DNA from 2 places in the Enterococcus sp. DIV0174 genome. Region 2 is predicted to be linked to the other one. Evidence: riboswitches for the same ligand, from Rfam matches in the RefSeq annotation. Region 2 holds a riboswitch; the other holds the start of a gene.
The links. Region 2 has a riboswitch for FMN ahead of IGJ93_RS04500 (ECF transporter S component). Riboswitches for the same ligand answer to the same signal wherever they lie in the genome.

Region 1: another riboswitch for FMN. It lies ahead of ribD (bifunctional diaminohydroxyphosphoribosylaminopyrimidine deaminase/5-amino-6-(5-phosphoribosylamino)uracil reductase RibD); the one in region 2 lies ahead of IGJ93_RS04500 (ECF transporter S component).

Annotation. Positions count from the first base shown of each region.
Region 1 is NZ_CP172881.1:245,135-261,557, reverse strand. It holds gene IGJ93_RS01320 (gluconokinase) at 1-461, opposite strand, end outside; gene IGJ93_RS01315 (hypothetical protein) at 465-1,211, opposite strand; gene IGJ93_RS01310 (hypothetical protein) at 1,315-1,671, shown strand; gene IGJ93_RS01305 (ChbG/HpnK family deacetylase) at 1,698-2,477, opposite strand; gene IGJ93_RS01300 (beta-glucoside-specific PTS transporter subunit IIABC) at 2,498-4,342, opposite strand; gene IGJ93_RS01295 (PRD domain-containing protein) at 4,455-5,273, opposite strand; gene ribH (6,7-dimethyl-8-ribityllumazine synthase) at 5,630-6,100, opposite strand; gene ribA (GTP cyclohydrolase II) at 6,115-7,293, opposite strand; gene IGJ93_RS01280 (riboflavin synthase) at 7,310-7,906, opposite strand; gene ribD (bifunctional diaminohydroxyphosphoribosylaminopyrimidine deaminase/5-amino-6-(5-phosphoribosylamino)uracil reductase RibD) at 7,908-8,966, opposite strand; FMN riboswitch at 9,085-9,221, opposite strand; gene IGJ93_RS01270 (PocR ligand-binding domain-containing protein) at 9,302-10,321, opposite strand; gene IGJ93_RS01265 (glycerol dehydrogenase) at 10,493-11,629, shown strand; gene dhaM (dihydroxyacetone kinase phosphoryl donor subunit DhaM) at 11,646-12,044, shown strand; gene dhaK (dihydroxyacetone kinase subunit DhaK) at 12,046-13,035, shown strand; gene dhaL (dihydroxyacetone kinase subunit DhaL) at 13,069-13,671, shown strand; gene IGJ93_RS01245 (iron-containing alcohol dehydrogenase) at 13,687-14,853, shown strand; gene IGJ93_RS01240 (glucose PTS transporter subunit IIA) at 14,932-16,423, opposite strand, start outside.
Region 2 is NZ_CP172881.1:899,801-916,223, forward strand. It holds gene rpoD (RNA polymerase sigma factor RpoD) at 1-316, shown strand, start outside; gene IGJ93_RS04460 (cell division site-positioning protein MapZ family protein) at 718-2,811, shown strand; gene IGJ93_RS04465 (CvfB family protein) at 2,983-3,846, shown strand; gene IGJ93_RS04470 (Fur family transcriptional regulator) at 3,955-4,413, shown strand; gene xerD (site-specific tyrosine recombinase XerD) at 4,519-5,406, shown strand; gene IGJ93_RS04480 (GNAT family N-acetyltransferase) at 5,425-5,775, shown strand; gene IGJ93_RS04485 (segregation/condensation protein A) at 5,793-6,563, shown strand; gene scpB (SMC-Scp complex subunit ScpB) at 6,547-7,122, shown strand; gene IGJ93_RS04495 (pseudouridine synthase) at 7,122-7,838, shown strand; FMN riboswitch at 7,921-8,046, shown strand; gene IGJ93_RS04500 (ECF transporter S component) at 8,170-8,775, shown strand; gene IGJ93_RS04505 (YfcC family protein) at 9,166-10,686, shown strand; gene IGJ93_RS04510 (M20 family metallopeptidase) at 10,817-12,157, shown strand; gene IGJ93_RS04515 (alpha/beta hydrolase) at 12,346-13,086, shown strand; gene IGJ93_RS04520 (ferredoxin) at 13,279-13,500, opposite strand; gene IGJ93_RS04525 (helix-turn-helix domain-containing protein) at 13,532-14,566, shown strand; gene IGJ93_RS04530 (RecQ family ATP-dependent DNA helicase) at 14,550-15,959, shown strand; gene IGJ93_RS04535 (SAG1386/EF1546 family surface-associated protein) at 16,026-16,423, shown strand, end outside.

The DNA.
Region 1 (16,423 bases), 650 kb from region 2:
AATTCCTTCAGACCCAACCATTTCGTATTTTCAGGATACATTTTTCTTTTCTTAAAATAGAGAATTTTGGCAAAAGGTGTCATTTCATGAATCGGTGTACCTGTTTTTTGGTAAAAACGTTCGGCTTCATTCGCCTGCTTGAAGACCGCTATCGCTTCTTTGCTTTGAGTGTCAGACCAAATAAAGACTTGTTCAAATTCACCAGCAACCACAGGCATACAACTGTGCATCGCCACGCTAAAACTGATTTTTGTGATTCTCTGTTTTAATGAGCGAGGTATTTCTCGCAATTCATTTTGGATAATCACTAAAATTTCAGAAGCTTTTTGATAACGGACACCCCCAGATTCGCTGTAAGTTTCCAATGGTACACGATGATAAAAAATGGTTTCTCCTTGAGCAATTGCACCAAATTTGATTGCAGTGGTTCCGATGTCAATACCTAAAAATATATCAGTCATTTTTTATTCTTCCTTCTTGTGTCTTTCTGAATTGTTTTCCTCAACTTTTTGATGTACTCGAGAAAGATTACTTAATCGCTTTTCTTGATGTTTTAAATGAATATATCCCCAGCTAACTATGACCAGAGCACCAAGCATATTTACGATGCAATCTTTCATCGTATCAATCAGTGCCTCATGCCCACTTAAAATCTCGCCTTCGCCTGTCATAAATTTTTGCATGTTAGTCCCTAATAAATGATCCGCTAAAAATTCGTAGACTTCCCAAAGCAACCCGACTGTTGTTGCAAAGCAAAAGGCAAACAAGCTAATAAAAAATGGACTTAATTGAAGCGCTACTCGTTTACTTCGATTTAAATAAGCGACAATAATAAATCCTAGCGAACCCAGCATTGCCGCGCTAAATCCATGTAAGATCATATCCCAAAATGGTATTTTATAGTAGAAATTGCGTACCTCACCCAAATAAATTGCACAAAACAAAAAAAGAAAGAAAAGAATTTCCATCGTATCAGGAATCTCAATATCAAATTTCTGTTCTACTTGCCTTGGTAAAAAAATAATAATCATTCCTGCCACACATTGCAAAATCATCAACACATAATCACTTTTGACATGTTCGTACTCAGTTGTCGATGTTCCAGATGGCGTTTGAATCATCATGACAATGGCATATACGGTAGAAATTGCTAGTAAAATAAAGACTAAATAAAAAATAATCTTTTTCTTGTCCAACCAGTTTTTTTTCATAACAAGCTCCTTTGCTCATCTGGTTCTTCCGATGAGTCTTTTCCCTTATAAACATGATACAATAAGTGGATAGAAAATAGGAAATAACTAAGAGGTGAATCTAGTGAATAGTGAAAAATCATATACTCAGATCAAACAACTCATTGAACAAGAAACCAATCAAGCAGGCAAAAGCTTCACTGTTGGAAAGTTCACAGGCATTGGCTGGCTATTTATCCAACATTCGCCAGAAGAACCCGCTTCACCACTAATTGCAGTCAAGCAATACGCAAAAACAGTGAATATTTATGTACCCATTGATGAAAATGAACCGCCATTGGTTGAACAATATGCTCAGATCTTTGGCAAAAGCAATTTGGGTAAGACATGTATTCGGATCTCTTCTTTAACACCAACTCGTTTAGATGCTCTAAAAGCATTAGTCCAAAAGATCAAAAGAGAAGCTGAACAAAGCGCGTAACTACGCTTTGTCCAGCTTCTCTTTTTCTATTTTAAACTGGCAAAATCAACAACTTGATACTCTGTTGTTTCAAACCATTTTTTTAACTCAGAGGAAGTCAATGTTTCTAAATCTTGACAACGTGGCAAGGTTAATGTGCTGTGGTCTAAAACGTATTGATCTAAGAAACCAGGGTGAAGATGTAATTCAATCACTGTTTCTTCTGGTAATGCTTGGTAACCAAACGCATCGTCTGCAAAGTCACTAAGCTTCGTTCCACGATTGAGGACCGTCATCAATTTATCAAAATCAGGAATTTCTGCCAGTTGATAGGGCAATTTTTTTGGTGGTTGGTATCCATAAAATAAATTGGCATGGATGCCATATTTTTCAGCCAATTCAAATAAAGCTTGTCCAACTGCTTGATCGCCAACAGAATGTGTTTCCATATGCACTGGGAATTCACCAAGTAATTCCTTAAAATGTAAGATTTGTGCTTCCATTTCTTGTTTGATTTCATGATAGTTAAACGTCAATGTTCCACCATTTTTGTAATGACTTGAAGAGAGGAATAGCCCCTTTTCATCCACTAAACTAGGAATTTTTTTTGCATCTGTCACTGGTTTGCCTAAAGTAAAGTTGATATGCAGATTGATTTCAACCGTTGGATCAATTGCTTGGATCAACGTAACTCCAGCTTTAGCTTCAGGCATATTCACCATTAACGAAGTACTCCTAACGATTCCTTCTTCCACACTTTTGGCAATTCCTAAATTAATAGCCTCTGACATTCCTAAGTCATCTGCATTTAAAATAAATTTTCTCATCATTCAGCCTTCCTTTTCACTTACTTCGTTTGAATCAGATGATTTTTATCTGTTAATGAAATCTTGACTTCTGGATAATCAAGTGTGTTTGTTAAAACGACTGCTGTTGTCGTATCGTAATCAGCTAATTGACTGAAATCCACTTGTCCAATGACTTGTCCTGCAGTTACTCGATCACCTTGTTTAACCTGCCAAGAAAAACCTTTTCCATTTAATTCTACTGTATTGAGACCAATATGGATTAATAATTGCTTACCATCATCAGCAGTGAACCCAATCGCATGTTTTGTTTGAGCCACTAGCTCTACAACGCCGCTAACAGGTGCATATACCGTACCCTCACTTGGTTTGATTGCAAAACCTTCGCCCATGCTTTTTGAAGAAAATACTGGATCATTGATTTCTGAAATCGGCAAGTACTCTCCATTTAAAGGTGCTACTACTAAGTTAGCTTCACTTAAGTTAGTAGATGCAACTGGTTCTGCAGAAATTATTTTCTGTTCTTCTTCACTAATTGAGACTGTTTTCATTTGCTTACGCATCCACAAAGCAGTAGCTACTAGCGCCACGAAGAATGACACACCATTCGCTAATAATTGTGCACTAAAATTATTTCCAGGTCCTACAAACATTGAGAATGTAAAAATATTGGCTACTGGGGTAAAAGAATAAGCTTTGGTTTCAAAAAAGCCACTGATTGCGCCGCCAAGTGCTGCAGAAATCGAACCAATAATAAATGGCATTTTATACTTCAAGTTAATCCCATAAATGGCAGGCTCTGTGATCCCAAAAAAGCCTGATAATGAAGCAGAGGCAGCAATTTCTTTATCTTTTCCTTTTCTTAAAAATAGCCACGCGCCAACTACAGCACCAAATTGACCAAATACACCGTTAGAACCAATTGGTAAAATCGTATCTGCACCAGTGTTTTGAATATTGATTAACGCAATTGGTAAAATTCCCCAATGTAAACCAACCATCACTAATAATTGGAACAAGCCACCTAATAATGCACCCGCTAAAATCGGACTAAACGCATACACGCTAAAGTATGCTGTACCAATCAAATTGGCGATTCCATTTCCTAAAGGACCGATCAAAGCAAAGACTGCAATTCCGGTAATGATGATTGTAAAGAAAGGAACAAATACTGTGTGAGTGACTTTAGGCAAAACTTTTTTGACACCACGTTCGATATAGCTTTGTGCCCAAATTGCTAAAATCGTTGGAACAACAGCACCACCATAAGTTTTGAAACTAATCGTTAATCCCAGCAATGACGCACTATCTAAAATACTAGCATCTGTTAATGGATAGATCATTGCCGCTGCGATTGCCAACGCTATAAATTGATTTGTCTTAAATCGATTGGCTGCTGTTACTGCGATAAACAAGGGTAATAATGTGAAGACACCAGATGCTAAGATACTTAACAATTGATATAGTCCACTATCTGCCGGCAAAATATTGTACATGGAAAGTGGAATCAAAAATCCTTTTAAAATCCCCGCTGCTGCCAACACACCAATATATGGGGTGAAGATAGCTGAAATTGTCGCAAATAATTCATCGTACCATGTTTGTTTCTCTTTTGGCTCATTTACTTGTTTCTCCGCATCTTCTGGTAATAGTTTCACTAATTCATCAAAGACATCCACCACGTCACTTCCAATTACTACTTGATGTTGTCCACCAGACTCGACATATTGAATCACACCAGGTACTTCTTTGATTTCTTCTTTTTCAACTTTTTGTCCATTGTTTAAATAAAAACGTAGGCGTGTCGCGCAGTGTGTTAGTGATGAAACATTTTCTTTTCCTCCCACTGCTTCTAAAATTGCTTGTGCTCTTTGTCGATCGTCCATTTCTTTTTCCTCCTTAAAAATTGTTCGTAAAAAACAAAAAACCAAAAAAACTAGCCCTCTTCAATCAAAAGAGAGTCGTTTTTTTGGTTATGCCTGGTCGAACCAGTTACACTCAAATTTCACTTATTTTTTTGATGTGGATTAGCAGATAAAGCAAATCTTCTTCGTCCAACGTCCAACCGTAAGACTCCTGCAAATAATGCTCGATTTTCTTTACGCACTGCGCTTCTTGCACATATTGTGCACGCAGTGTTTGATACAATTCATTTTTTCGATACTCAGTTGTCTCATGGTTAAGTTTCCTAGCAATAAAATATTTAAGATGCGTCACAAAACGTAAATAGTAGAATGAATCTTCTGGGAACTCTTTATGAAAATGATACGTAATAATATTGTTCACATCACTGATAATTTTAATGTAAGGATCTACTTTTTCACGCTCACCAAGACTTGCTTGACTATTGATAAAATGTAAGGCGTAGGCGTGTGCTTCTTGTCTAGGAATTTGTTTACCTGTCTCTTCCGCCAAATAGTTCACCGCCCAATTTCCCAGCTCAAATTCTTTCGGGAAAAACTTTTCGATTTCAATTCGAAACGGTGCACTTAAAGAAATTCCTTGGTCCAAACGTTGCAACATGTAGTTCGTGTGATCCGCAACATTTAAAAACAAAAGATCTGTCGTTGGTAACTGGAGTTCTTGCTCAGCTTTTTTGACAATTTGATGAGAGTAGTTCATGACTTCTAGCGGAAACTGAGCCAAGTTAATCCCATTTAAATTGGAATCATTTAATTGATATACTTTTTCGACTTCATCTTCTGCAATCGTTTTAGGAAATTTTCCAAAGCCAATTCCCACTTCTGCAACAATAACTTCTTTGCCATCTTTCATCGCTAATGCAAAATTGTTGTTGATACTCTTGATGATCTCCAACTCGCCACCTCCAATCTAAGACAATAAAAAAGCCAACATTAATACACTGCTCCCACAGTCTATTACATGCTGGTTGATGCCTGGTCGGACCAGTAACACGCCTTTTATGTGAACATCATAACGGTAACTTCTTCAAAAGTCAATGATAAATGTAACCGTTTTTCGTTTTTATTACAAATGTTATACAATTTTCCTTATTTTTCTATCGAAAACAAGAAAAATTCTGTTATTACAAATACGCATCACTTATACAAGAGCAAGGGTTGAACCTCCTACTGTTTCTAGTCAGTAAAAAGTTCAACCCTTGCTCTTTTTATTCTTTAATGAAGTAAACGAACAAATTAAGGCAGCCGCAATCAGTTGTTCCTAATTTGTTGCGTTAAGGAAATCATCTCGAGTAATCCTTGTGCCACGTTTGCCCCATTATTTCCAGCTTTTGTGCCTGAACGTTCAATTGCTTGTTCAATTGTTTCTGTCGTCAGAACACCAAACATAACTGGAATTTCTGATGCTAAACCAACTTGTGCCACACCTTTTGCTACTTCATTACTAACCAATTCGTAATGAGTCGTTGCTCCACGAATCACCGCCCCAAGAGTCAACACACCATCATATTGATTCGTTGCAACGATTTTTTTGGTCATAAAGGGAATTTCAAAGGCTCCTGGAACCCAATAAACATCAATATTTTCTTCTTCTACGCCGTGACGAACCAAGCTGTCAATTGCCCCGCTTAGTAGTTTTGATGTAATAAATTCGTTAAATCGTCCAATAACAATCCCAATTTTTTTCGTTTGTCCATGAAAGTTTCCTTCAAAAGTATGCATTGTTTTCTCCATTCTCAAATTGATAGTAAGTGATGAAATCTTGTTTTTTTCGTTTGTAGATACGTATAGTTTTCTTTTTCTGGCGGGATCTCAAGCGGCACGCGTTTAACGACCTCAATTCCTTGTTCCATCAACTGTGTCACTTTTTCTGGATTATTCGTCAATAATTCGATTCTCTGAATACTCGTTTTCTTTAACATTTCTACCGCAAATTGGTACGTTCGCTCATCTGGCTCAAATCCTAAAGCAAGATTCGCATCATAAGTATCAATACCTGTTTCTTGTAGTTGATAAGCCAATAATTTATTTTTTAAACCAATGCCTCTGCCTTCTTGACGTAAATAAAGAATAGCGCCTGTTCCTCTTTCCGAAATCATCCTCATAGCTTCATGAAGCTGGTCGCCACAGTCACAACGGTGGGAACCAAATACATCGCCAGTCAAACATTCAGAATGAATACGCACGAGTAAAGGTTCTTCACTCTTTCGCACATCACCTTTTGTTAGCAATAAATGTTCTTCACCAGCGTTGTCCTCAAACAAAGTTAATTCAAAGTCACCATATGCTGTAGGTAGTTGAACAGTTGGTCGTTGCTCTTCCAAATATTGTTTCAACTCTTCGACAGTAATAAGTGGCATCTGCCAGCTATGCGCCAAAACTTTTAGTTGCTCCAAACGTGCCATTGTTCCATCTTCATTTAAAATCTCACATATATAGGCAGCTTCTGATTGATTGGTTAATTTTGCTAAATCAAGTGCAGCTTCCGTGTGTCCTCTTCGCTTCAAGACGCCGCCTTCCTTGCCTATCAACGGAAAAATGTGGCCCGGTTGATGGAACATCGTAGCTTTCGTTGTTGTTTGCCCTAAAGCTTTGATCGTCTTTGCTCGATCGTAAGCAGAAATACCAGTTACCGTTGTTTCATAATCAACACTGATCGTAAATGCTGTACCAAATGGATCGGTATTTTTTTGGACCATCTCCGTTAACTGTAGCTGCTTGGCACGTTGAAGAGTGATTGGCGCACAAATGAGTCCTCGAGCAAATTTAGTCATAAAATTAATTGTTTCTGGTGATACTAAGTTTGCAATCCCAACTAAATCTCCTTCTGCCTCCCGGCTTTCATCATCTGCTACGATAATTAAGTTTCCTTTTCGTAATTCTAGTAAAGCTTCTTCAATTTTTTTATGGTTCATCTCTCTTGTCCTTCTTTCACCACTTAAGAATTCCTTGTGCCTTTACATACTTTCCTAGTAAATCAGTTTCAATGTTGACCAATTGTCCTTGAACCAGTTTTCCTAAATTCGTTTGTTCTTTTGAGTGTGGGATCAAGCTAACCGAAAAGGTCTGCTCGGTCACTGCTGTAACAGTTAAACTAACACCATTGATTGCAATCGATCCTTGCGGAATAATTTCACCTTTAAAAGTACCCGGTAATCCGAAAACAAAAACAAAGGCATTTTCTTGCATTTTTTTTTGTAGCAAGCGAGTCGTTCCATCTACGTGCCCTGTTACCAAGTGTCCTTCTAGTCGTCCGTTATAAGGCAATGCGCGTTCCAAATTGACCGGATCTCCGACTTTCATTTGCGAAAAAGTCGTTCGCTGATACGTTTCTGGCATCATTTCCACACAGAATCGTTGATTGTTGATTGCAATAGCCGTTAGACATGTCCCATTGATAGCCATACTGTCTCCAATTCGATAATTGTCTAACAATTGTTCAGACGCTTCGCAAGTAAGTTCGATTGTGTGTCCATGTCGTGTAATCTTAGTCACTTTTCCCTGCTCTTGAATCAATCCAGTAAACATTTTATACTCTGCTCCCCACGATTTTTATTGTGTTGTCTAACGCTTGGACTGTGACATTGTTCAATTCTGTTACTTTTTCAACATGTCGACTAGAGGACATACACGTAACACTATCACCACCTAAAATTTTAGGTGCAACGTAAGTAATCAGCTCTTCCCAACACGCACTTGCCAAAAAAGCATCATGAATTTTTGCACCACCTTCAACATACACAGATTGGATCAGTCGTTCTCCTAATTTTGTTAATACCTCGGAAATCAAAACTTTCGGCAGATAAATTACCTCAACATGTTTCGGTAATGTCTGACAAATTTCAGACTGTTCTGTAAAAATCAAAACTGGCGCTGTTTCATCTTGAAAAACAGCAAGATTTTCGTGTTCGAACACCCTTCCTCGTCGATCTAAGATTACTCGATAAAACGGAAAATCGTTTATCGCACTTGTTAACTTGGGATTGTCAGTCAAAATAGTTTGACTTCCTACCAAAATTGCTTGGTAATTCGCCCTTTCTTCGCGAACTTTTTGCACCACATATTCACTTGTTAATCTGGTTCGTTGGTTCAATAATGCTAACTTTCCATCTAATGATATTGCTTGTTTTAGCGCAACAAATGGCCGCTTCTTTTCAAAAAAATAATTGTAATGTCTGTTTAAATTTCGAACCTCTTCTTCTAACACACCAACTAAAACATGAATCCCATGATCTCGTAGTTTTTTTATTCCCTGACCAGACACTATAGGATTAGGGTCTACTTGTCCGACTACTACTTGCCTGATTCCAGCAGCAATAATTGCCTCTGTGCAAGGTGGTTGTTTTCCGTGATGGTCACAAGGTTCTAGAGTGACATAAATTGTTGAATTGAGTAGTTTTTCGGGAGTATCGCATAAATAATCAATTGCTACTTTTTCTGCATGTGCCTCGCCATATGCTAAATGTGCGCCGACTGCTAGGACTTGATCGTCTTTCACAATAACTGCACCGACTAAAGGGTTCGTAAATGTTTTCCCACGCCCATTTTCCGCTGCTAGAATCGCTTTTTTCATAAATCGTTCATGCAAATGAATTCCTCCTTTCCAAACAAAAAAGCCCCGTGTAATTACACGAGGCTCATAGTCAAAATAAACTCAAAGAAGCACGACAAAAAAAGGGACACTTTTCCCGTCATTTTTTCGATAAGTTTTTCTTCTCCCATCCAGACTTTAACTGTCGGTTCTAGATTTTCACTAGATCAACCGCAAACTATTGCGGGTCACGGACTTCAAGTTAGACTTGTCACCGTCGGTCGGGAATTACACCCTGCCCCGAAGAAACATATTCAATTAACAAAAAAAGCATAACGTTCAAAAAAAAGAATGTCAACTGCTTTTTTCTTGTGCTTGATTCGCGACTTGCTTCAATCCATCGGAAAATGTTTGTGTCGCTTACGGTAATTCAATGGTGTGATTCCCTTGATTTTTTTGAATGAACGTACAAAGTAACTGGCCTCAACATAACCTAATTGATCGCTAATTTCGCTGATTGTTAAATCTGTTGTCCTCAATAATTGTTCCGCCCAATAGATTTTTAATTTCGCATAAATTTGACTGAAAGGTTCTCCAAACTCTTCTTTCAACTGTCGGCTTAAGTAGCTTGGACTCAAATTCGTTACATCGGCTAACATATTTAGATCGACATGACTTCCTTTATTAGCAAAAATCAGATCAATTGCAGGTTGCAGCATTTTATTTTTGGCTAGATACCTATCTTTTTCTGTCCCTAATTGGTTTTCCAATAAAGATTGACGAATGTCTGCTTGCACTGTTTTTAAATCAACTGATTGATCCGGTACTTCTGCTTTTTTTGAAATGCGGAGTGTCTGCTTATACGCTTTGATTAAATAATCTTTTTTGATTGCTTCCGTTACGATGTATTCGCTTAAACTTTCTAACATTACAGCTGTTCTCTGCAAATCAGCCAAGGTAAACTGGGGATATTGTTCAAATAATTCGTGGTGTTCTTCTTTAAATGCTTCCAATCTTTCTTGGTCTTCTACTTGTAAAACTTGTTCTAACTTTTCTTGTCCATCTATTAGCAGAACTTCTCCAGCCATGATTGCACCAACATATTGATTATCAACCATAATTGGGATTGCCATATCAACAATATTAAAATGGCAACGGTAAATAAACGGCTCTCCTGTTCGAACAGCTTCCAGGCCTCCTCTTGAATCACATTTTTCACAATAAACAGCCAATTCAGGGTGATTACGTACTAACTGGCAAAAAGGTTGAACTTGGCTGTGTTTCGTAATTGGTCTACCCCGATAATCTACTAAAATAATGGCCAAATGTGTAGCGAGGGCTAGACTTTCTTGAACTTTTTCCCATTTATCTAAATCTAAAACTTGTTCGATATCAAATAAAGTTGTGCTCATTTTCTCACCTCTAGTTAGTAGTATAGGACGATTTTCTAAAAATGACAAAATAATCCTATTTCACAAAATACTTCAACACATTCTCGAAAGAAAGCGGTATCAAAGTTCAATGATTCTTTGATGATAACGCTTTATGCTATAATAGTAAACGATAACAAGGAGGAACTACTGATGAGAAAAGCACTAATTTTACCAACCAAATATGTACAAGGTGAAGATGAATTACTGAACTTAGGTTACTTCGTATCGACTTTTGGGTCTTCTGCATTACTGATTGCAAACCCGGCTGATGTGGATCGTATTCGACCACAACTAGATGCTACCGCAGAAAAATTTGGCGTATCATTTATTGAAGGCGGTTTCAGTGGTGAAGTCACTCAAGCAGAAACAAAACGATTGCAACAAGTAGCTAAAGAACAACACACTGATTGCATTATTGGTTTAGGTGGCGGAAAAGCGATTGATGCTTCAAAAGTTGTAGCTGAGGGTGAAAAACTAATTATTGTTCCAACAATTGCAGCGCAAGATGCGCCAACCTCTCACTCGGCTGTTTTGTACCATGAAGACGGTTCGTTTGACGACTATGCTTACTTTAAACAAAGTCCAAGCGTTGTCTTAGTGGATACAAAAGTGGTGGCAAAAGCACCTACTCGTTTCTTGGTTGCTGGTATGGGTGACGCATTATCAACTTATTTTGAAGCACGTGCAACGCATGATTCTTATTCCCGCGTTAACGCAAGTTTGCCAATGGGTTCAAGAGAGGGATTAACTCCTCCGGCTAGTGGCACTTATGCTGCCTTAGCGATGGCAAAATTATGTTGGGAACATTTACAAGAAGACGGCTTGAATGCAAAAATTGCTTGTGATGCGAATTTAGTGACTGAATCATTGAGTAAAATTGTCGAAACAAATATTTTGTTATCTGGTTTAGGATTTGAAAGTGGTGGTTTAGCTGCAGCTCATGCCATTCATAACGGAATGACTGTTTTACCTGGTGCACATAGTTACCTTCATGGTGAAAAAGTTGCTTTTGCCACCTTAACTCAGTTAGTTCTGGAAGATGCAAAAACGGAAGAAATGAATGACGTCATGGACTTCATGGCTTCTGTTGGATTGCCATTGACGCTAGCTGATCTAGGTGTGGATCACATTACTTATGAAGAAGCACTTGAAGTAGCAAAAATCGCTTGCATTCCTGAAGAATCCATTCATTCAATGCCGTTCCCAATTGTTGTCGAAGATGTCGCAAACGCTCTAATCGTCGCTGATCGAATTGGACAAGCCTACAAAGATAGAATGCGTAACTAAAAAGGAGTTTTTTGGAATGAAAAAAAGTATCTTACTCGTTTCTCATAGTCAAATGATTACAGATGGGCTCAAAGAAATGATTGAGCAAATGGGCAAAAGTGAGAATGTCGTGCTCTTTTCCCTAGGTGGAACTTCTGACGGAGAATTAGGTAGCGATCCAACCAAAATTGTAGATGCAATCAATGAAGCAACTGATAGTGATATCTTTTTTGTCTTCGCTGATCTTGGCAGTGCTGTCTTAAGTGCTGAACTTGCATATGATTTATTAGAACCAGAACAACAAGAAAAATATGTGTTAGTTGATGCCCCCTTAGTTGAAGGAGCATTCGCAGCTGGAATCACAGCAAGTGTTTCTGACGATCCCGACCATATTGTCAATGAAGCAAAGCAGGCAGCAAAGAAAGGTTGGAAATAAAATGAAGAAAATCATTAATGAACCACAAAATATTATCGAAGAAATGCTTGAAGGAATGGTAAAAAGTTATTCAACACTTGTTCATCGCGTCGATGATTCCAGAGTAATTGCTAAAAATCAAACAGAGAATGCACAAGTCGGATTAGTTTCTGGTGGCGGAAGCGGGCATGAGCCTGCACATGCTGGTTTTGTCGGTGACGGAATGTTAAGTGCAGCGGTTTTAGGTGATGTCTTCACTTCTCCTACACCAGATCAAATCGAACGCGCTATCGAAGCAACCAACCAAGGCAAAGGTGTTTTATTGATTGTTAAAAATTATACTGGTGACATCTTGAACTTTGAAATGGCAAAAGACTTAGCCGAAATGAACGACATTCCAACAGAAATCGTTGTTGTTGATGACGATATTGCTGTAGAAGACAGCACTTATACCGCTGGAAAGCGTGGTGTTGCCGGAACAGTTCTTGTTCATAAAATCTTAGGTGACGCTGCACGAAGTGGCGCTTCTTTAGCAGAATTAAAAGAGCTTGGTGAAAAGGTTGTCCAAGCAACCAAAACGATTGGCGTTGCTTTAGCAGCGGCAACTGTCCCTGAAGTTGGGAAACCTGGTTTTACTTTAGCAGAAGATGAAATCGAATTCGGCGTTGGTATTCATGGAGAGCCAGGATATCGTCGCGAAAAATTACAACCTTCAAAACAATTAGCACAAGAATTAGTTGAAAAATTAGTTCAGGCTTATCCAGAAACGCCAAAAAAAGTTGGTGTCTTGGTCAATGGTATGGGTGGCACTCCTTTAATGGAACAATTTGTCTTTATAAATGATGTGTTAACTTTACTTGCGGCTAAAGATATTGACGTTGATTTCCACAAGGTTGGGAACTATATGACCTCTATTGATATGCAAGGTCTTTCTCTGACATTGATTGATTTGACAACAACGGAATGGACAAAAGCTTTAACCAGTCCAGTTGCAACCATCTCATGGGGCTAATTTAAGAAAATGATTGACTAAAGGAGAATGACAATGGATTTAACAGTCGAAAAAGTACAAGCATGGTTGAATGATTTTTCTCAAGAAATCGAAAAAAATAAACACATGCTCAGTGAATTAGATACGCCAATTGGTGATGGTGACCATGGAAACAATATGGCTCGTGGCATGGCAGCTTATCAAGAAGCATTTGCTGCACAACAACCGAAAACTATTACTGATACATTTAAGATCTTAGCCATGTCTTTGATTTCAAAAGTAGGTGGGGCTTCCGGTCCATTGTATGGTACAGCATTCATGAATTTTGCCAAAGCAACAAAAGAAGTTACTGCCATTACAAATGAAGAACAGCTAGGTGAACTTATACAAGAAGGATTGAACGGGATCCAATTACGTGGAAAAGCCAATGTAGACGATAAAACAATGGTCGATGTTTGGGCTCCTGTAGCTGAAATACTCAAAAAAAATCAACCCTTAACAACAGAAGAAATCACATCTGCCAAAGAACATACAAAAGAGTTACAAGCCAAAAAAGGACGCGCTTCTTACTTGGGTGAGCGTTCTATTGGCCATATTGATCCGGGTGCTGCTTCCAGCGCTATTTTGTTCCAAACGTTATTACCTTATCTTAACTAGAAAGAAGCAACTGACATGAAAACAAATTATGATTTTATGATGCCTAGCGTCAATTTCTTTGGTCCTGGGGTCATTGCCAAAATTGGTGAACGTGCAAAATTGTTAGGCATAAACAATATTTTGATTGTAACTGATTCTTTTTTACATCATTTAGAAGATGGACCTGTCAAACAAACCGAAGAAAGCTTACGATTAGCTGGGATTTCTTATACTATTTTTGACGGTGTCGAGCCAAATCCTAAAATTCGTAACGTTCAAGCCGGAGCTGCGATGTATCAAGAAAATAATTGTGATAGTATCATCACTGTTGGTGGTGGTTCTGCCCATGATTGTGGTAAAGGAATTGGGATTGCCCTGACAAATGGTGAAGATCTTGCAAAATTAGCTGGAATCGAAACGTTGACCCAACCATTACCACCACTGATGGCCGTGAATACCACCGCTGGAACAGCTTCTGAAATTACACGACATGCCGTGCTAACAAACGAAGATACACATTTGAAATTTGTCATTGTTTCGTGGCGAAATGTACCTTTAGTTTCTTTCAATGATCCATTGTTGATGCTTGATGTTCCAAGTAAATTGACAGCAGCTACTGGAATGGACGCTTTGTGTCACTGTGTAGAATCTTACGTTTCAGAAAATCGTAATCCAATTACAGATGCTCAAGCAATTCAAGGAATGAAATTGATTGGCCAATATTTACGTCGAGCGGTTGCGAATGGTCATGATGTTGAAGCACGTACCAATATGGCTTATGCTTCTTTACTTGCCGGAATGGCATTCAACAATGCCGACCTAGGTTACGTTCATGCGATGGCACATCAATTAGGTGGTCAATATGATGCCCCACATGGCGTTTGCTGCGCTGTGTTAATGCCGACTGTTGAACGTTGGAATATGATTGCTAGTCCAGAACGCTTTGCTGATATTGCTACTTTCTTAGGAGAAAACATTACTGGATTATCTCCAATGGAAGCAGCTGAAAAGGGAATTCATGCACTCGAAAGAATTTCTGAAGATGTTGGTATCCCAACAAATATCAAATCAATTGGGGCAGACCCAAAAGATTTTGAATTGATGGCTGAAAATGCGTTAAAAGACGGCAACGCCTTTTCAAATCCACGCAAAGGTACAAAGTCAGACATCGTTGAATTATTCACCCGTTCTTACGAAGCCTAATTTTTACTTAACAGAGAAAAAAGGATGAAGCAAAACGAAATAACGTTTTGCCTCATCCTTTTTCGTGCATAAAATTGATTAATTCAAAACAACTTTTTCTAACAATTCACCAGATTGATGCGTGCCATCCAACCTTTTTTCACCATGAAGTGTCACTACGCGCTCCATGTTCAAGATGATGACCATGACTATTGTTGATTTTTTTTGCGTGCGAATATAATCTAAATCCATCTTTGCAATTTTTGTTTTACTTGAAACTTTATCTCCAGCTTGAACAAATAGCTCAAATCCTTCGCCATTCAACGAAACTGTGTCGATTCCCATATGAACCAAAATTTCCACGCCATTAGTTGTTTTGATTCCAATCGCATGTTTAGAAGGAAAAATTGTGGTAACAACTCCGGATACGGGCGCATAAATTTCACCATTGATTGGCTCAATAGCAAATCCATCTCCCATCATTTTTGTCGAGAATACTTCATCGGGAACATCCTCTAAAGGTACATAAGCACCTTGGGCTACCGCATGTAAATCAACTTCATTGGTTACAAAATCTTCTGTTTCTTCTTTTGGTACAAGTAGATATGTCACTAGAAACGAAGAAACTAAAGCAATCAAAATACCTAGCACTGCAAAAATAAAATATTGCCCAATGTAGGCCGGCAAACTAAAAATACTCGACAAAATATAACCATAAATTCTAACCCCAAAAAAGCTAATGAACGCTGAAGCTAAGGCACTACCAATCGTAGCCGCAGCAAAAGCTTTCTTATACTTCGATAAAATACCAAATAGCGCTGGTTCAGTGATTCCTAAAATACCTGAAATTGCTGAAGATAAGACAATTGTTTTTTCTTCTTTTGTCGTTACCTTGGTATAAATTGCTGCAGTTGCACCAGTGATTGCCATGTTCGCCATAAACATCATTGGCATTAACATATCATAGCCTTGATTTGCAAAATTTTGTAACGCAATCGGGGTCATTGCATGATGAAGCCCCGTAAATATCGCGATTGGGCGAATTGCGCCAACGACAATTCCAGCTAAGATCGGTGATATTGCAAATAGCCCTTCTACCCCACTTGCCAATAAGTTTCCTAGAAAAATACTGATGGGTCCAATGACCGTTAACGAAAGTATTCCTGCAATAAATAATGATAATGTTGGCGTGAAAACAGTTCGTAACACTTGCGGTAGAACTTTGTCGACCCAACGATAAATATAGCTTAATGCTAATACGGCAAAAATAATTGGAATAACTGTTCCAGCATAATTAAATACAGGAACTGGAACTAAGCCAAATAATAAGAATTGAGAGACTTCTCCTTGTGCAACAGCTGCCGTCATAGTTGGAAATTGCATAGCTGCTGCAATCGCAATTGCTAAATACTGATTCGTTTGAAAAATTTTCGCAGCAGATGCTGCTACAAAAAATGGTAAGAAAGTAAACACACCGCTTGCAATCATATCAATAACCAAATAGGAATCTGTTTGATTTGAAAGTACATTCAATGCTACCAATCCAGCCATCAGTCCCTTGATCATCCCAGCACCAGCAATCGCCGGCACC
Region 2 (16,423 bases):
AACACCAATTGGTGAAGAAGATGATTCACATCTTGGTGATTTCATTGAAGATCAAGAAGCTACAAGCCCTGCTGAACATGCGGCTTATGAATTATTAAAAGAACAATTGGAAGATGTATTGGATACATTGACTGACCGTGAAGAAAACGTGTTGCGTTTACGCTTCGGTTTAGATGACGGTCGAACAAGAACTTTAGAAGAAGTTGGGAAAGTTTTCGGTGTAACGCGTGAACGTATTCGTCAGATCGAAGCAAAAGCACTAAGAAAATTACGCCATCCATCACGTTCAAAACAATTAAAAGATTTCTTGGAATAAAAACTAAAAAGCTGGCACAAAACGTTAATTCGTTTTGTGTCAGCTTTTTTTAGTTGTTCAAATGGATAATTTTTTTCACATAATCTTTGCTTTCTAAAACTTGTTTTTGTGTGAAAAAATTTTTTTAACTCTTATTTTTAACGTTCGATTTACTGATTTGTTAGAAAATCGTAAAGATAAACTATTGGCTGATAGGCTAGAATGTGATAGATTAAATGTTAGCGTTAAACTTAGTTAAAGGAGCCGATCACTAAGTGAAAAAAAAATGTCCAAAATGTGGATCAAAAAAGATTAAAGGCCAAAAAGTTTGTCCAGATTGCGGCTTTAGCCTTGAAGAAAATGATCAGCACATTCAAAATGAACGAGATGTTGTCGAAACAACAGACCAATCTCTTGAACAAATTCCTGAAGAAAATAATCAACCAGATTTTCCAGATACAGAGTTAAATGACCCAATCGAATGGTCAGAGCTAAAAGATTTGCCACTTGAATCAGTTATGGAATTGTTTGATACGTCTGAAACCCCAGAAGAAACAGCAGTAAAAGAAACTGCAGGTGAACAATTGGAAGAAAAGAAAGAGAAAGCTGTCAAACCTATGAAAAAAAATCAAGATAACCAACCAGAAAATCAAAAAGAAACCAAAGTGAAACAAAAACTTTCGATTGATGAAACGGTTGAAAAAGAAAAACAAGAACGCATTGCACAGCTAAAAGAAAATGTTGAAAAAGAAGATAACCAGTCAATTCTTGCAGCGTACATTCAGGCTCATCGTGAAGACGTGGATGAAGAACAATCAAAAGAATTAATGCAAATGATTCACGAAAAGATTGCTGCTGAACAGGCACCTGAGATTGCAGAAGATGTAGCAGATATCAAAGAAGAAAACCGTACTGACACAGAAGCTATCGTGTCTGATTCTGCTAAGAGTGACGACAAAAAAGAAAAAAACATAGAACATTCAGAAGAGTTGGCAACAAAAGAAAAAACTGTTGAGCAAGTTGTCGAAGACCCGAAATCTAAAGTTGACGAAGCGAAAAAAACAGTAGAAAAAGCAGCTGAAGAACCAACAGTTGTTTCTAAGAAACAATCCATAAAGGATGAATCCTTAAAAGTTGCTAAAAAAAATGCAAACAAAGCTGTGCCAGTTCAAGTAAAAAAAGAGAAAATGAGTTCTCAAAAAAAAGCCGATGCAGTGAAACAATCAACGAAAGAAACGGTTGAGCAAACAACTGTGAAGCCTGAAAAGCTTGAAAAACCAACTGTAACATCCGCTACAGATAAAGCAGCTTTTCAAAAAGAATCAGAACCGACAATGTCAGAAACAAAACAACCAACTGAACAACCAAAAAAAGCTAAAAAAGGACCTTATCTTTTATTAGCTGCAGTTATTTTATTAGGTGTTGGTGGTTGGGCATACTATGACAATCAGCAAAAAGTCGAAGCCGAGCGAATTGCTGAGGTAGCCAGACAAGAAAAGCAAGTTTCTGAAATGAAACAAGAACTAGCTAGTTTTTATGTTGATGATACAAATGAGTTCATTCGTACAGACCACTTGAATCAAGACCTGCCAAAAATCAAGCAAGAGTTAAAAGAAGTTGACTCTACAAAAGATTATCAAAAATTAAATGAAACATACAACGACATTCAAGAAAAGATAATCAGTATTAAAAAAGTAAATGATTTGTTTACTGAACCTGTGATTGAAGATGATCATTTAGTTGAACAGCCAGTACTAAAAAATACTGATAAAATCGAGGCAATTGAAACAGATGATTCAGCTTTTGGAGCGCTTATTAAAAAAGCACAACAAGAGGCAAAAAAACAACTTGAGCAAATTGAAACAGCTAAAGAAAAAATAAAAGTTGTGTATCAAAATGAAAAAGTTGTTGATTCAGCTACACGGGATCAATACAAAGTAGCGAAAGAAGCGGTTGATAAAATCGTAAACAAAGAACTTGCCGAGCCGTTCAAACAACAATTAACAAAAGTAGATCAGCAATTAGTTGAGAAAGAAAAACAAGCGGCTGAGAAAAAAGCTGCGGAAGAAAAAGCAAAACAAGAAGCAGAACAAAAGGCAAAAGAAGAGCAAGCCGCTGCGGCTCAAGCAGCCGCCCAAGCAGAAAAAGCAGCTCAAGAAGCCGCGAAAGCAAGTACAGCTTCTGGTACGACTACTGTAGGTTCAGGTTCAACAGCAAATCAACCAATCATGGGAACGAATGCAAGTGATGTAGCAGATAGTTCTAATACAGCGTGGAACTGGGCATCTGGAGTGAGAGAAAGTGTCATTGCTACGTGTATTCAACGAGGCTATATTGTCGAAGGCGGCTATAAGTTAGAAAAAGCGCAAATTAAAAATGGTGAGGGCTATTATAATCTTTATGCGACTTCAACCAAATCATCTCTAATGAGTGGTATTGGGGAAAGTGCCTTACCATTTTATATCGTAACAATCAACTGTAAAACAGGTTGGTTTGGCGGGAATGGAAGTAATTAAAAAACTTACTAATCTAACAGATGACTGGCTTAGGCGAATCAGGATGAATGATTCGCCTAAGTTTTTTTTATGGAGTACTGCTTCGAACATTGTTCTTGGTGAAAGCTGTATGTTATGATAGCAGAGAAAAGTGACGGGAAATCAAAGCCTTTCAATTAAAAGGAGATCGAAATGAATAATTTATTAGCAAACATATTTACAGGAATTATTATTGATGAAAATGAAAAAAATTATTTTGTCCAAAAAAACGGGCAAACTTTTGGATTAAGCAAATCAGAAGGAGAGCATCAAATTGGTGAAGCGGTCGAAGGATTTGGTTATCAAAATCAAAAACACGAAAATCGTTTAACAACATTGATTCCTAAAAGTCGCATTGGTCATTATGCCTTTGGAACCGTAACAGCAACTAGAAGAGATCTAGGTGCTTTTGTTGATATTGGCTTACCAGATAAAGACTTTGTTGTTTCTTTAGACGAGTTACCCACGATGACAGAATTGTGGCCTAAAAAAGGGGATCGATTGATGATTGCTTTGAAGGTGGATGCAAAAGATCGCATTTGGGGTGAACTCGCAGATGAAAAAATCTTTAAGTCATTGAGTAAACATGGGAATGAAGAGTTAAAAAATAAAGATATTTCTGGAACAACGTACCGTTTGAAATTAGCAGGAACATATGTCTTAACCGATGATTTTTATGTGGCGTTTATTCATCCTTCCGAACGTTATCAAGAGCCACGATTAGGCGAACACGTGAGCGGCCGAGTTGTAGGCGTTCGCCCAGACGGTGTTTTGAATATTTCGTTGAAACCACGTGCGCATGAAGCCATCAGTGATGATGCACAAATGATTTTGACAATTTTAGAACGCTCAGCAGAAAAACAATTACCATTTACCGACAAATCAGATCCGGAAGATATCATGAAAACTTTTGGAATCAGCAAAGGCGCCTTCAAACGTGCAATGGGTAATCTGATGAAGCAAGGATTAATCAAACAAGAAGATGGCGTCACAAAATTAATTGAAAAATCTAATTGAGAATATCTTGCATGTTTTTCTTAACTAGCTTATAATTATTATAATTTAACTGAGTATTATCATTTGTTTATTTGTAATTATTATAAATTGTTGGAGTTGAATTAATGGATGAATGCTATATTGGCAATGAAAAAAACGAAACAACAATTACATGAATCGGGTTTTAAGTTAACTCCGCAGCGAGAGGCGACACTGCTCGTACTTTTAGAAAATGAAAAAGAGCATCTGTCTGCTGAAGAGATTTTCTTTTTAGTTAAGAAAAAAAGTCCAGAAATTGGTCTTGCAACGGTTTACCGAACATTAGAAATTCTAACTGATTTAAAAATTGTCGATAAAGTGAGCTTCAATGACGGATTAGCACGCTACGATTTACGAAAAGAGGGTGCGAAACATTTTCATCATCACTTGTTATGTCTTAATTGTGGTGCTATCGAAGAAGTTGAAGAAGATCTTTTAGGAGAAGTCGAACAAGTTGTTGAAAAAAGATATCATTTTTTAGTGAAAGATCATCGTTTGACCTTTCATGGAATTTGTCACGACTGTCAAGAAAACGAAAAGAAAAAGTAGCCCGTCTGTTAAAAGACGGCTTTTTCTTTGTGCAGATAACGTAAATGGACTATCGAAATAAGGGTGTATCTGATATGATAGAGAAAGCATGAGGTGGGTTATAGTATGAAAGAAGAACTAAGTGAGTACCTTCATTATTTGAATATTGAACGTGGACTCTCGGCCAATACGCGTAAAAGTTATGAACGTGATTTGGAACAATATTTGCATTTTATGGAAGAAAAGAAGATTACTTCTTGGCAAATGGTCGATCGTTATCTAGTTATTCAGTATTTAGAAAAACTACATGAAGAACAAAAGGCGACTGCGACAATTACCCGAATGATTTCTAGCTTGAGAAGATTTCATCAGTTTTTGCGACAAGAACGCTATACAGACCATGATCCTATGCAGCATATTGATACACCAAAGAAGGCACAAAAATTACCAAGTACGTTGACACTTAAAGAAGTCGAAACATTGATTGAAACACCAGATACATCCAAAACATTAGGGATTCGCGACCGAGCAATTTTGGAAGTCATGTATGCAACGGGCATGCGGGTCAGTGAATTAATCAGTCTAAAATTAGGTGATCTTCATCTTTCTCTCGGCTTATTACAAACAATTGGTAAGGGAGATAAAGAACGAATCATTCCTTTAGGAGACTATGCAATTCAATGGTTAGAACGTTATTTGGATGAAGCGCGCCCTCTGTTAGTAAAGGATACTTCCGAACTACATGTATTTGTAAACAATCATGGAAAAGGACTCTCTCGACAAGGAATCTGGAAAAATTTAAAACAATTAGTACAACAAGCAGGTATTCGTAAAGACGTTACGCCACATACTTTACGTCACAGTTTCGCTACACATTTATTGGAAAACGGAGCAGACTTACGGACGGTGCAAGAACTATTGGGACATGCAGACATCTCAACAACACAAATCTATACACATATCACTAAGAAAAGAATGACAGATGTTTACAAGCAGCATTTTCCAAGGGCTTAATCAGAGGAAGGTGAAACAATGTTAACACATTACCGAAAAGAGAACCGAAAAATTGCAATGGGCTTATTAAGCTTTCATAAAAAATTGACGGATCAAACCGATTTGTTAAAAGAAATCGATGTTTATGAGGCAGAAAATGATTATGAACTGTTTTTCTTCACACCAGAAGACTCGACAAATATTCAAGGAATTATCGGTATTGAATGGATCGACAAGAATCAATTAGTCATTCATGATATTTCGTTGAACCCTTCTTATCGAGGAGAAAACATGGGATTCTTGATGCTAAATGAGCTTCAAGAAAAATATCCAGAAGTGACTTTTTTAGCAACTGAGGTTACGAAACCTTACTTGTCTAAATGGCAATGAAGCATAATGAAGAAAGAGTGAATCATTTGACTGAAATCAATATTAAACTAGATATTTTTGAAGGACCACTGGATTTATTGCTTCATTTGATTCAGCAAATGGAAATTGATATTTATGACATTCCAATTGCGACAATTACTGAGCAATACATGAACTATATTCATACGATGAAAACAATGGAGCTAGCGCTAGCGGGAGAATACCTGGTGATGGCAGCTACATTGATGGCAATCAAAAGTAAAACATTATTGCCTGTTCAGGAACTCGCCATTGAAGATGATTTAACGTGGGAAGAAGATCCACGAGACGAATTGGTTACGCAACTTTTAGAATATCGAAAGTACAAGTATGCAGCAGAAAAACTAGTTGAAAAAGCTGAGGAACGTAGTTTATATTACTCAAAAGAGCCAACGATGGTAGAAGACTTAGCAGAAAAAGAATTGCCTCTCAAACGTGGACAAGTAAAAAAAGTCGATTTATTTCGGGCGATGCAAGCCATTTTGGAGCGCAAACAATTTTCACAAAAAGTGGAAAAGACGATTGCCCCAGACGACACGACAATCGAAGATCGTATGAGTTTTATTAAGGAAAAGCTAGTGAACAGTCAAGCGGGCTGTACATTTGAATCATTTTTTGAAGCACCAACAAAAGCAGAAGTCGTGACGACCTTCATAGCGTTACTTGAACTGATGAAAAATGGACAGATTTTTGCTGAGCAGGCTGAAAATTATGATTCAATCATGCTTTATCCAGTAATAGGAGATACAACGAATGACAAAATTAAGTGAACTAGAAGCTATCCTTTTTGTGGCCGGCGAAGCAGGAATCGGTAGTGAAGAACTAAGCTATTTATTGAATGTTGATAAACAAGAATTAGCTGAATTGATTTTAGCCTTAGAAAAAAAATACCAAGCAACTCTTGATTCAGCGTTACACATTTTTGAAACAGAAGACCATTTCGTCTTAACAACTAAGAAAGAATTAGCGCCACTCTTAAAAAAATATGCGCAAGGATCATCAAATACGTTATCACAAGCAGCAGTTGAAACGTTAGCAATCATTGCTTACAAACAACCAATTACACGTACAGAAATCGAACAAATCAGAGGTGTCCAAGCTTCTGGTCCCGTTCAGCGATTGGTTGCTCATAAGCTAATTGAAGAAAAAGGGCGGGTGGAAGGTCCTGGTCGTCCCATTTTGTATGGAACAACTGGCTATTTCCTTGATTATTTTGGATTAAAAGATTTAACTGAGTTGCCAGATACACAAGAATTAGAAAACGCGTTAAAAGATGATGAATCATTGGATTTATTTTTTGATGGAGTGAGCGAAGGAGAAAAAATGTAATGGAAAGATTGCAAAAAGTAATCGCGCATGCGGGAATTACTTCTCGAAGAAAAGCAGAAGAATTTATTTTAGCTGGTCGGGTAAAAGTCAACGGCACAGTTGTGCGAGAATTAGGTGTAAAAGTTGGAAAACACGATGTTGTTGAAGTAGACGAAGTGCCAATTTATCAAGAAGAATATGGTTACTATTTACTTTATAAGCCAAAAGGGGTCATTTCTGCAGTATCAGATGATAAAAACCGAAAAGTGGTTACTGACTTGTTGCCGATGGTAAAAGAACGAATTTATCCTGTAGGACGCCTTGATTATGATACATCTGGTATTTTACTATTAACAAATGATGGTGAATTTGCGCAACGTTTGACGCATCCAAAGCATGAGGTAGATAAAGTCTATGTTGCAAAAGTAAAAGGAATCGCTACAAAATCGGTGCTATCTCCTTTAACGAAAGGAATTAAACTAGAAGGACGAAGAACGGCACCTGCTAAAGTTCAAATCTTGTCAGTTGATCCTAAAACGAATCACAGTATTGTTGAGTTAACAATTCATGAAGGACGTAATCACCAAGTGAAAAACATGCTACAGGCAGTTGGCTTACCCGTACAAAAACTGAAACGAGAAAAATATGGTGATCTGACTCTTCAAGGGCTACGTCCAGGAGAGTATCGTGAGTTAAACAAAAAAGAAATCAGTACATTATTAAATCATTCAAAATGACAGCTTACTTTTTGTAAGAACTAAATGTTGCTTTTTTTTCAAGGCTATGTATAATGTAAGTGTAAACAAAATAATATAAAAGGTTCGTCTTCAGGGGCAGGGTGCAATTCCCGACCGGTGGTTACAGTCCACGACCTATTTCTCTAAGAAATAGCTGAATCGGTGAAATTCCGATACCGACAGTAAAGTCTGGATAAAGAAGATAGAGCTTATTTGACTAATCATTTATCAGATAACTCTAACTCTATTTTCCCTGTGAAAGTAGAGTTTTTTTGTTTGAAAAATTAGTTGGATAGTTCGCTGAAGAGGAGTCCTAACAGGAGGATTTCAAATGAAGAACACACGGGTACAAAAAATGGTCATGGTAGCGATGTTTGCTGCAATCGGATTGGTTTTACAATTTATTGCTTTTCCAATTATGCCGGCATTTAGTTTTTTAAAAATTGATTTTAGTGATATACCTGTCTTGATCAGTATGTTTTTATTCGGGCCGGTAGCTGGTGTCGCAACAGCTTTCTTACGCTCACTTTTACATTTGGTGACAACAGGATTTTCACCAGACAATTTAGTTGGTGATGTTGCAAGTTTTTTGGCAACGACAATTTTTACGTTACCAATTTTCTACTTCTTCAAACAAAATAAAAAACATGCGAATAGAAACAAAATTTTAGGTGTTGTCACAGGAACTTTAGCAATGACAATTTTCATGAGTATCGCAAACTATTTTGTTATTACACCATTATATCTTATGTTTTTTGGATTGAATGCTAATCAAATGCTAGGTATGCCGTTGGTTAATTATGTATTGATTGGAATTGTTCCGTTTAACTTAATCAAAGGATTTATCGTTAGTGCTGCTTTCCTAGTTTTACACGCTAAGTTATTACCTTGGTTAAGTCGTAAACAGCATGCCTTAGAACAAAGACATACGATTTAAAATGTATATTCAAAAGGACCAGTAATTTTTTGGTCCTTTTTTTTTGAAAAAAAATGCAATAAAACCGCAAATGTAAACGTTTTATTAGTTGTTATTGAGTATTTTATTTTTTTATGCATAAACATGAATTTGTAATGAACGAATGTGAAATTCTTCTCTTTTTAAATGACGAATAGGTTTGTTTGAAAAACAAAAAGACAGGCTACAATTACTTTGAAAGAAGTATCTTAGCTGAAAGGAGGCAATGATTCGTCATTATAAATGGTTTTATGAACAAAAAGTATCATTTATTTGAGATATTATTTTTGTTCTGCCGCTCTTTTTGATAAAATAACGATAGAACCAATGTTACTTGATTCTAAAAAATGAAAAAGGGAAAGGAAGAAGAAAATGGAACAAAAAAAGAAAAAATTTCAGATGCCGTCAGCGTATACGGTCTTATTCATTATCATTGCAATTATCGCTGTCCTTACTTGGTTTATTCCGGCTGGTCACTATAGTGTAGATGATGCAGGCAACATCATTGCTGGATCTTATCAACGAGTAAAACAAAATCCACAAGGTCTTTGGGATATTTTCATGGCACCAATCAATGGGATGTTGGGGGTTGAAGCAGGTGAGCTAACAAGTGCGACACCAGCTGCTATTCCGATTTCGTTCTTTATCTTGATTGTGGGTGGATTTTTAGGAATTATCAATAAAACGGGTGCATTAGATGCCGGAATCGCTTCTGTCGTTAAGAAATTTAAAGGCAAAGAAAAAATGTTGATTCCTGTGTTAATGATTTTATTCGCTTTAGGTGGTTCAACTTACGGAATGGCCGAAGAAACAATTCCTTTTTATGCATTACTAATTCCAGTTATGATGGCGGTTGGTTTTGATACTGTAGTAGCTGTTGCAATCGTTTTAGTTGGTTCGCAAGTAGGCTGTTTGGCATCAACTGTTAATCCGTTTGCCACAGGGGTAGCTTCTCAAGCTGTTGGTATCTCAATGGGTGAAGGAATTGGCTTACGTTTCTTGATGTTTGTGATTTTATTAGGTATTTCAATCGTTTATGTTTATCGTTATGCTTCAAAAATCGAAAAAGATCCAACCAAGTCTTTGGTTTATAGCCAACGACAAGAAGACATGAAACATTTCGATATCGAATCGATTGGTCGTCAAGAAACAATTACAAGCAAACAAAAATCTGTTAATATTTTATTCTTTATTACGTTTGGTATCATGATCATCAGTTTGATTCCTTGGACAACATTGAATGAAAACTTTACTATTTTTGAATCATTAACAAACTGGTTAACAGGACTTCCTGTAATTGGTACAGTATTAGGGATTGACATGTTACCACTTGGTGACTGGTACTTCCCAGAAATCACTATGTTATTCTTAGTTATGGCAATCGTTGTTGCATTCACATACGGCATGAAAGAATCTGAATTTATTTCAGAATTCCTAGCTGGTGCATCAGACTTGATCGGCGTAGCAATCGTTGTTGCTGTTGCTCGTGGTATCCAAGTTGTTATGAACAATGGTTTGATTACTGATACTATTTTACACTGGGGAGAACAAGGATTGAGCACATTATCTTCAAGCGTGTTCATCATCATTACGTTCATCTTCTATATCCCAATGTCATTCTTGATTCCATCAACATCAGGTTTAGCTGCGGCTACAATGGGAATTATGGGACCAATGGGTGAATTTGCTGGTGTAGGTAAAGACTTAGTTATCACTGCTTATCAATCTGCTTCTGGATTGGTTAACTTGATTACACCAACTTCTGCTATTGTTATGGGGGCTGTTGCGATTGCTCGTTTTGACATCTCTGTTTGGTGGAAATTCACAGGTAAACTGATTGCTATTTTATTTGTAGCTATCTGTGTGATTCTCGGTGTTGCGGCAATGATTTAGTTTTGCCTAGACAAAACAGTTAGAAACATCTATCATTAAATAATAAAGTAAACAAAGCTAACTGAGTTGGCTTTAAGAAGACTCGGTAGGCAAACTATCGGGTCTTTTATCTTATTAGGAGGTAAGTGGAATGAAACAATTTGTTACAAAAGAACATCATGAACAAGCGTTACAATCACTTAATGAACTAATCAGAATCCCTTCTGTATTAGACGAAGAGGATACTGGGAAAGGCCATCCTTTCGGAACAAAAGTTGTTGAAGCATTAGATAAGGTTTTAGCAATCAGTGAAGAATTAGGCTTCCGCACATTTAAAGACCCAGAAGGCTATTATGGTTATTCAGAAGTTGGTTCTGGTGATAAATTATTTGGTATTTTGTGTCACATGGACGTTGTTCCTGCTGGGGATGAAAAAAATTGGGATACAAAGCCGTTTGATCCAACTGTAAAAGATGGCTGGTTGATTGGACGTGGATCACAAGATGATAAAGGACCATCAATTGCGGCAATGTATGCTGTTAAATCATTGATGGATGCTGGAATTGAATTTAATACACGGATTCGCTTTATTTTTGGGACAGATGAAGAAAACTTATGGCGCTGCTTAGATAAATACAATGAAAAAGAAGAAGGAATCACACAAGGTTTTGCACCGGATGCTGAATTCCCATTGATTTATGCTGAAAAAGGATTACTACAAGCCTATTTGACAGGTCCTGGTACATCTGATTTTTCTGTGAAAGCAGGTGGCGCATTAAACGTCGTTCCTGATGCTGCACCATACGCTGGTGAAAAATTAGAAGAAGTGAAAGAAGCATTGAACAAACTTGGTTTTGATTTTGAAGATCATGGTGACTCAATTATTGTTCTTGGAAAAAGCATTCATGCGAAGGATGCACCAGAAGGCGTAAATGCTATTTCACGTTTGTCTATGGCTTTAGCTGAAGTCTTTGATTTTGCACCAATTGATTTCTTAGGTAAATTAGTGAAAGAAAACGCAACGGGTGAAAATGTTGTTGGAAAGACGAAAGATGAACAATCTGGCGAATTAACAATGAATTTTGCTAGTTTAGAAATTACACCAGAACAAACAAAAATTGGTGTAGACATGCGTATTCCAGTAACATTTAAAAAAGATGATTTAGTAGCAAAACTAACAGAAACAGCTAAAAAATATGAACTAACTTATGAAGATTTTGATTTCTTAGATTCATTATACGTGCCACTAGATAGTGAACTAGTAAAAAATCTTTTGCAAACTTATCGTGATATCACTGGCGACATGACTGAACCATTTGTTTCAGGTGGCGCAACTTTTGCTCGTACAATGAATCAATGTGTGGCATTTGGAGCAATGTTCCCTGATACACCAGATTTCATGCACCAAGCCAACGAACGTTGGGAATTAAGCAGCATGTATAAAGCAATGGAAATTTATGCTGAAGCTGTTTATCGCTTGTGTGCAAAATAAGTAGCTTGTGAGTAATCTTATAGAAACATCTTAATTCTATGAGAGAAAATTTTTTGTACAATGTTTAATCAAAGAGGTGTGACGATGCTGTCACATCTCTTTTTTTGAAGCAATTAAGAAATTTCTTTCGTCATTTTTTTGAAATACACGTATAATAAATTAAAAGATGATTGAAGGAGGGTGGTTGCTTGAAAAAATTAGGAAAAATATTTTTAGGCTTATTGGTTATTTTAGGTTTAATTAGTGTTGGAAGCTATTATTATTTAAAAGAAAATACTTATGAACCAAGCCAAACCGCATTAACAACCAGTAAAAAAGCGATTGATAATAAGGAGTATCTTTTTTTTAAAAGTCCAAAAAAGAAACTGGCACAACAACATCCAATCATTATTTTTTATCCAGGTGCTTTAGTTGAGCCAGAAAGTTACAGTGTTTGGGCAAATAAACTTTCTGAAACTGGCTACGATGTGGCAATTGTTAAAATGCCACTCAATCTAGCGATACTAGATAAAAATCGTGCAGAAAAAGTGATTGAGGATTTTCCTGATCGCACCTTTGTTTTTGGCGGACATTCACTTGGCGGGGTAATGAGTAGTCGGTATGTTTCTCAAAATGTAACAGATAAGAATAAAGGCATTTTTTTCTTAGCAAGTTATCCTGACAAAAAAGGAGAACTATCTCAGTCGAAAATTCCGGTACTTTCAATTACGGCATCAAAAGATCAAGTATTAAATCACGAAGCATATGAAGAGGCCAAACAATACTTACCTGCACAAACAAAGTATGTGGTGATTAATGGTGGAAACCACAGTGGATTTGGTGCATATGGTGAACAGAAAAAAGATGGAGAAGCAGAAATTACGAACGAAGATCAGCAAATCGCTCTTGTAAATACGATTGAAAATTGGTTGAAGCAAAATGGTTGGTAATCCCTTTCACCACTAGTAAGTAAAAAAACGTGAGTCTAGCGAAACAGCTTGAAAAAGTAGCGATTGAGCTAATTTTTCAGACGGTTTCTGATTGGACTCACGTTTTTTTTTTGAGCAGAAGCGTTGCTCATCCTATTTTATAGACAACTCTTCTTATGAAACTCATAATTGAATTGCCGAAGTAATGACAAATTAGTTTTGTTCCTCCAATAGTATTGCTCGAACGGGACACTTCTGATAGGCTTTCTTTACATACTCAGTTTCTGCTTCAGTGACAAATTGTTGATGTGCTTCTGGTTCTTGTGCAAAAAGCACGATTCCTTCTTCATCGTAATCAAAAATATCAGGGGCCTCAATTTGACAAAGACCGCAAGCAATACAACGTTCGGGTACAAGTTTACATAATAGTGACATTTTTAACCATCCTAACTTAAGGAGAATTGCTATGCTTTCATTTATTCTATCTTTATTTCCTACAAGAAACAAGTTGCGAGTCAGTTCTTTTTATCAATTACTGACAGGTAAAAAAACAACTTCAGTATTGATTTTTGGTTTCTTGAATGAATTGTTGCCAGCTCACAGTAGTTTACCAGAACTAACTCAGGAAACCTACCAGCAACGATTAACTGAGTTAGAAACATCAGGCTTGATTCAAATTGAAGAAAATGAAGTTTTCTTGACAACAAGAGGGAGAGAACGCCAAGAGAAATTGAATGTCTTATATCCTGAATTACATTTTGACCTCTACGGTAGAAACTGGGAAGAGGTGTGGCGACTGACAAAATTCGCAATTCAAGTTGTTTCATATTTAGCTGTAAGTCAATCAGATTACTTACCTGCAGAGACTAGCCCATTTTATACAACTAGAATCAAATCTTGGCTAGCCCATAGCGATTGTTCAAAAGAACAGCTAGCTGATACTTTTTATCACGAGCTATCGGCTTGTTTAAGCAAACTAACGACAGAGCAGGCCAATTTATTAGCCAATCAGTTTTCTGGTTTTGAACAAATCGGTTTACTGCCTTATCAGCTAATTGAGACGAACGAGGATGAAACGACAATTTATTTACAACAGGCGCAAGCTGTTCACGCTTTTTTGAGCCAATTGAAACAGTTTCCGGATTTCTTATTGGCTCAGTTGCTTTTACCTGTTGTGGCACAAAATTACAATCAAAGTATGCTGGTTACACGGCAACTTTTTCTTGAAGGATATTCACTTACTGAAATTATGGCACGTCGTCATTTGAAAAAGGGGACAATCACGGATCATCTAGTTGAATGGGCCTTGTTCTTAGACGACTTTCCGTTTGATCAGTTGATTTCAAAAGAGACGAACCAATTATTAGCTAGTCAAACAGCTCCTGTTCAAACTTGGCGTTACCAAGAGTTAAATGAAACAGGTACACTTGATTATGGTGAATTTCGTTTTTATCAAATACGAGCATTAAAAGGAGGCCAAAAAGATGAACTTATCAGCTGAGTTAAAACGTTATTTTGGCTTTTCAACTTTTCGTCCAGGCCAAGAAGAAATTATTCAAACATTGCTGGATAAAGACGACGTACTAGCTGTCTTGCCAACTGGAAATGGGAAAAGTTTATGTTACCAGTTAACTGGCTATCTATCGGAAGGTTTGGTCATTGTGGTTTCACCCTTGCTATCGCTAATGGAAGATCAGGTTATGCAGTTGCAAAAAATGGGAGAAAAAAGAGTTGTAGCATTTAATAGTTTGCTGACTTTTTCAGAACGGAAATACGTTATGGAGCATTTATCTCAATACAAATTTTTATTTTTAAGCCCGGAAATGTTAGTGCAATCAGAAATATTAACACAATTAAAAAGACAAAAAATCGGTCTTTTTGTGGTTGATGAAGCACATTGTGTTTCACAATGGGGGGTTGATTTTCGCCCAGAATATCAACGTTTGGGCGAAATAAGAACACAATTAGCGATTCCAGTGACTTTGGCACTTACAGCTACAGCAACAAGCGCAGTTCAACAAGATATTGAAACTGTGTTATTTACTAACAAACCCAAAATCGTTAAGCATTCTGTGAACAGAGAAAATATCGCTCTATTTGTAAGGAAAACAACTCAAAAGACAGCTGAGCTAGAAGCCATTATGAAAGAAATCAATGGCGCAACCATTATTTACTGTGCAACTAAAAAAGAAGTGGAGCGTTTGTATGCAGAATTGCGTGGTCGCTTTTCAATTGGCTACTATCACGGTGGTCTAGATGCAAGCCAAAGACGCCAGTTACAGCAACAATTTTCCCAAAATCAATTGCAATTTTTAATTGCAACAAACGCATTTGGTATGGGGATAGACAAAGCGGATATTCGTTATATTATCCATTATGATTTACCAGATAGTCTGGAAAATTATGTACAAGAAATTGGACGTGCTGGCCGCGATCAGAAGCCAAGTACAGCAATTTTATTGTATCAAACAGGAGATGAAGTGATTCATCATTTTTTTAATCAATTAGCGAAAGAGCAGCGTCAAGGTTTTGAAATTTATTTAGCACATGAGCAAGAGATCGAACAACCCTTTGACGAACTTCAGCAAAAATGGCTAGAAATTGTCAAAAAAACAAATCAGCCAGATCAATGGATGGAAAAATTAAAGATTCAAGAAAAAGAGAAGCAGTTTCGTTTATATCAAATGTTACGTTATATTCATGCAACGACTTGTCGCAGAGAATTTATTTTGAACTATTTTGGCGAAAAATTGACAGAAAAACCACAAAATTGTTGTGACATTGATGAAGCATCATGGCTCCTTTTAGCAGAAACAAAAGTAGGAACAAGTAATTTTGAGAATAACTGGGAAGAGATTTTACTAAATTTATTTAAAAAAAACGTAGAGGGGTAATTTTTTTAGGCATGGCCCATTTTCCTATGGTATAATACTCACGAAAGAAATTAGGAGGTAGCAAAGGTGAGCAGAAAAGATAGACATCAATCATCAGAAAATAACGAAACACAAGAACCATGGGAGCAACCAATTTATGACACAGAAGATGAAAATTCTTCAAGAAGCTCTCAAAGACAGCAAAAGAAAGGAAACACTGTTTTCTTGTCACTCTTTTTGTTTTTATTAGTACTTTGTATCGCAATCCCAGCAGGTGCTTACTTCTGGATTAGAAATGGTTCAAGTAATAATGCAGCAAGTTCGTCTTCAACATCGACAACTTCATCAATCGTTGAAAGTTCAACTATGAGTTCAAAAGAAGAGTCAACAACTGTTTCTTCAACTACTGAAACAGTTCAAAGCTCTGAAACAGTAGAATCAAGTATCACTGAGCCTGAAACTTCAAGTTCAGTTGCACCAGTTAC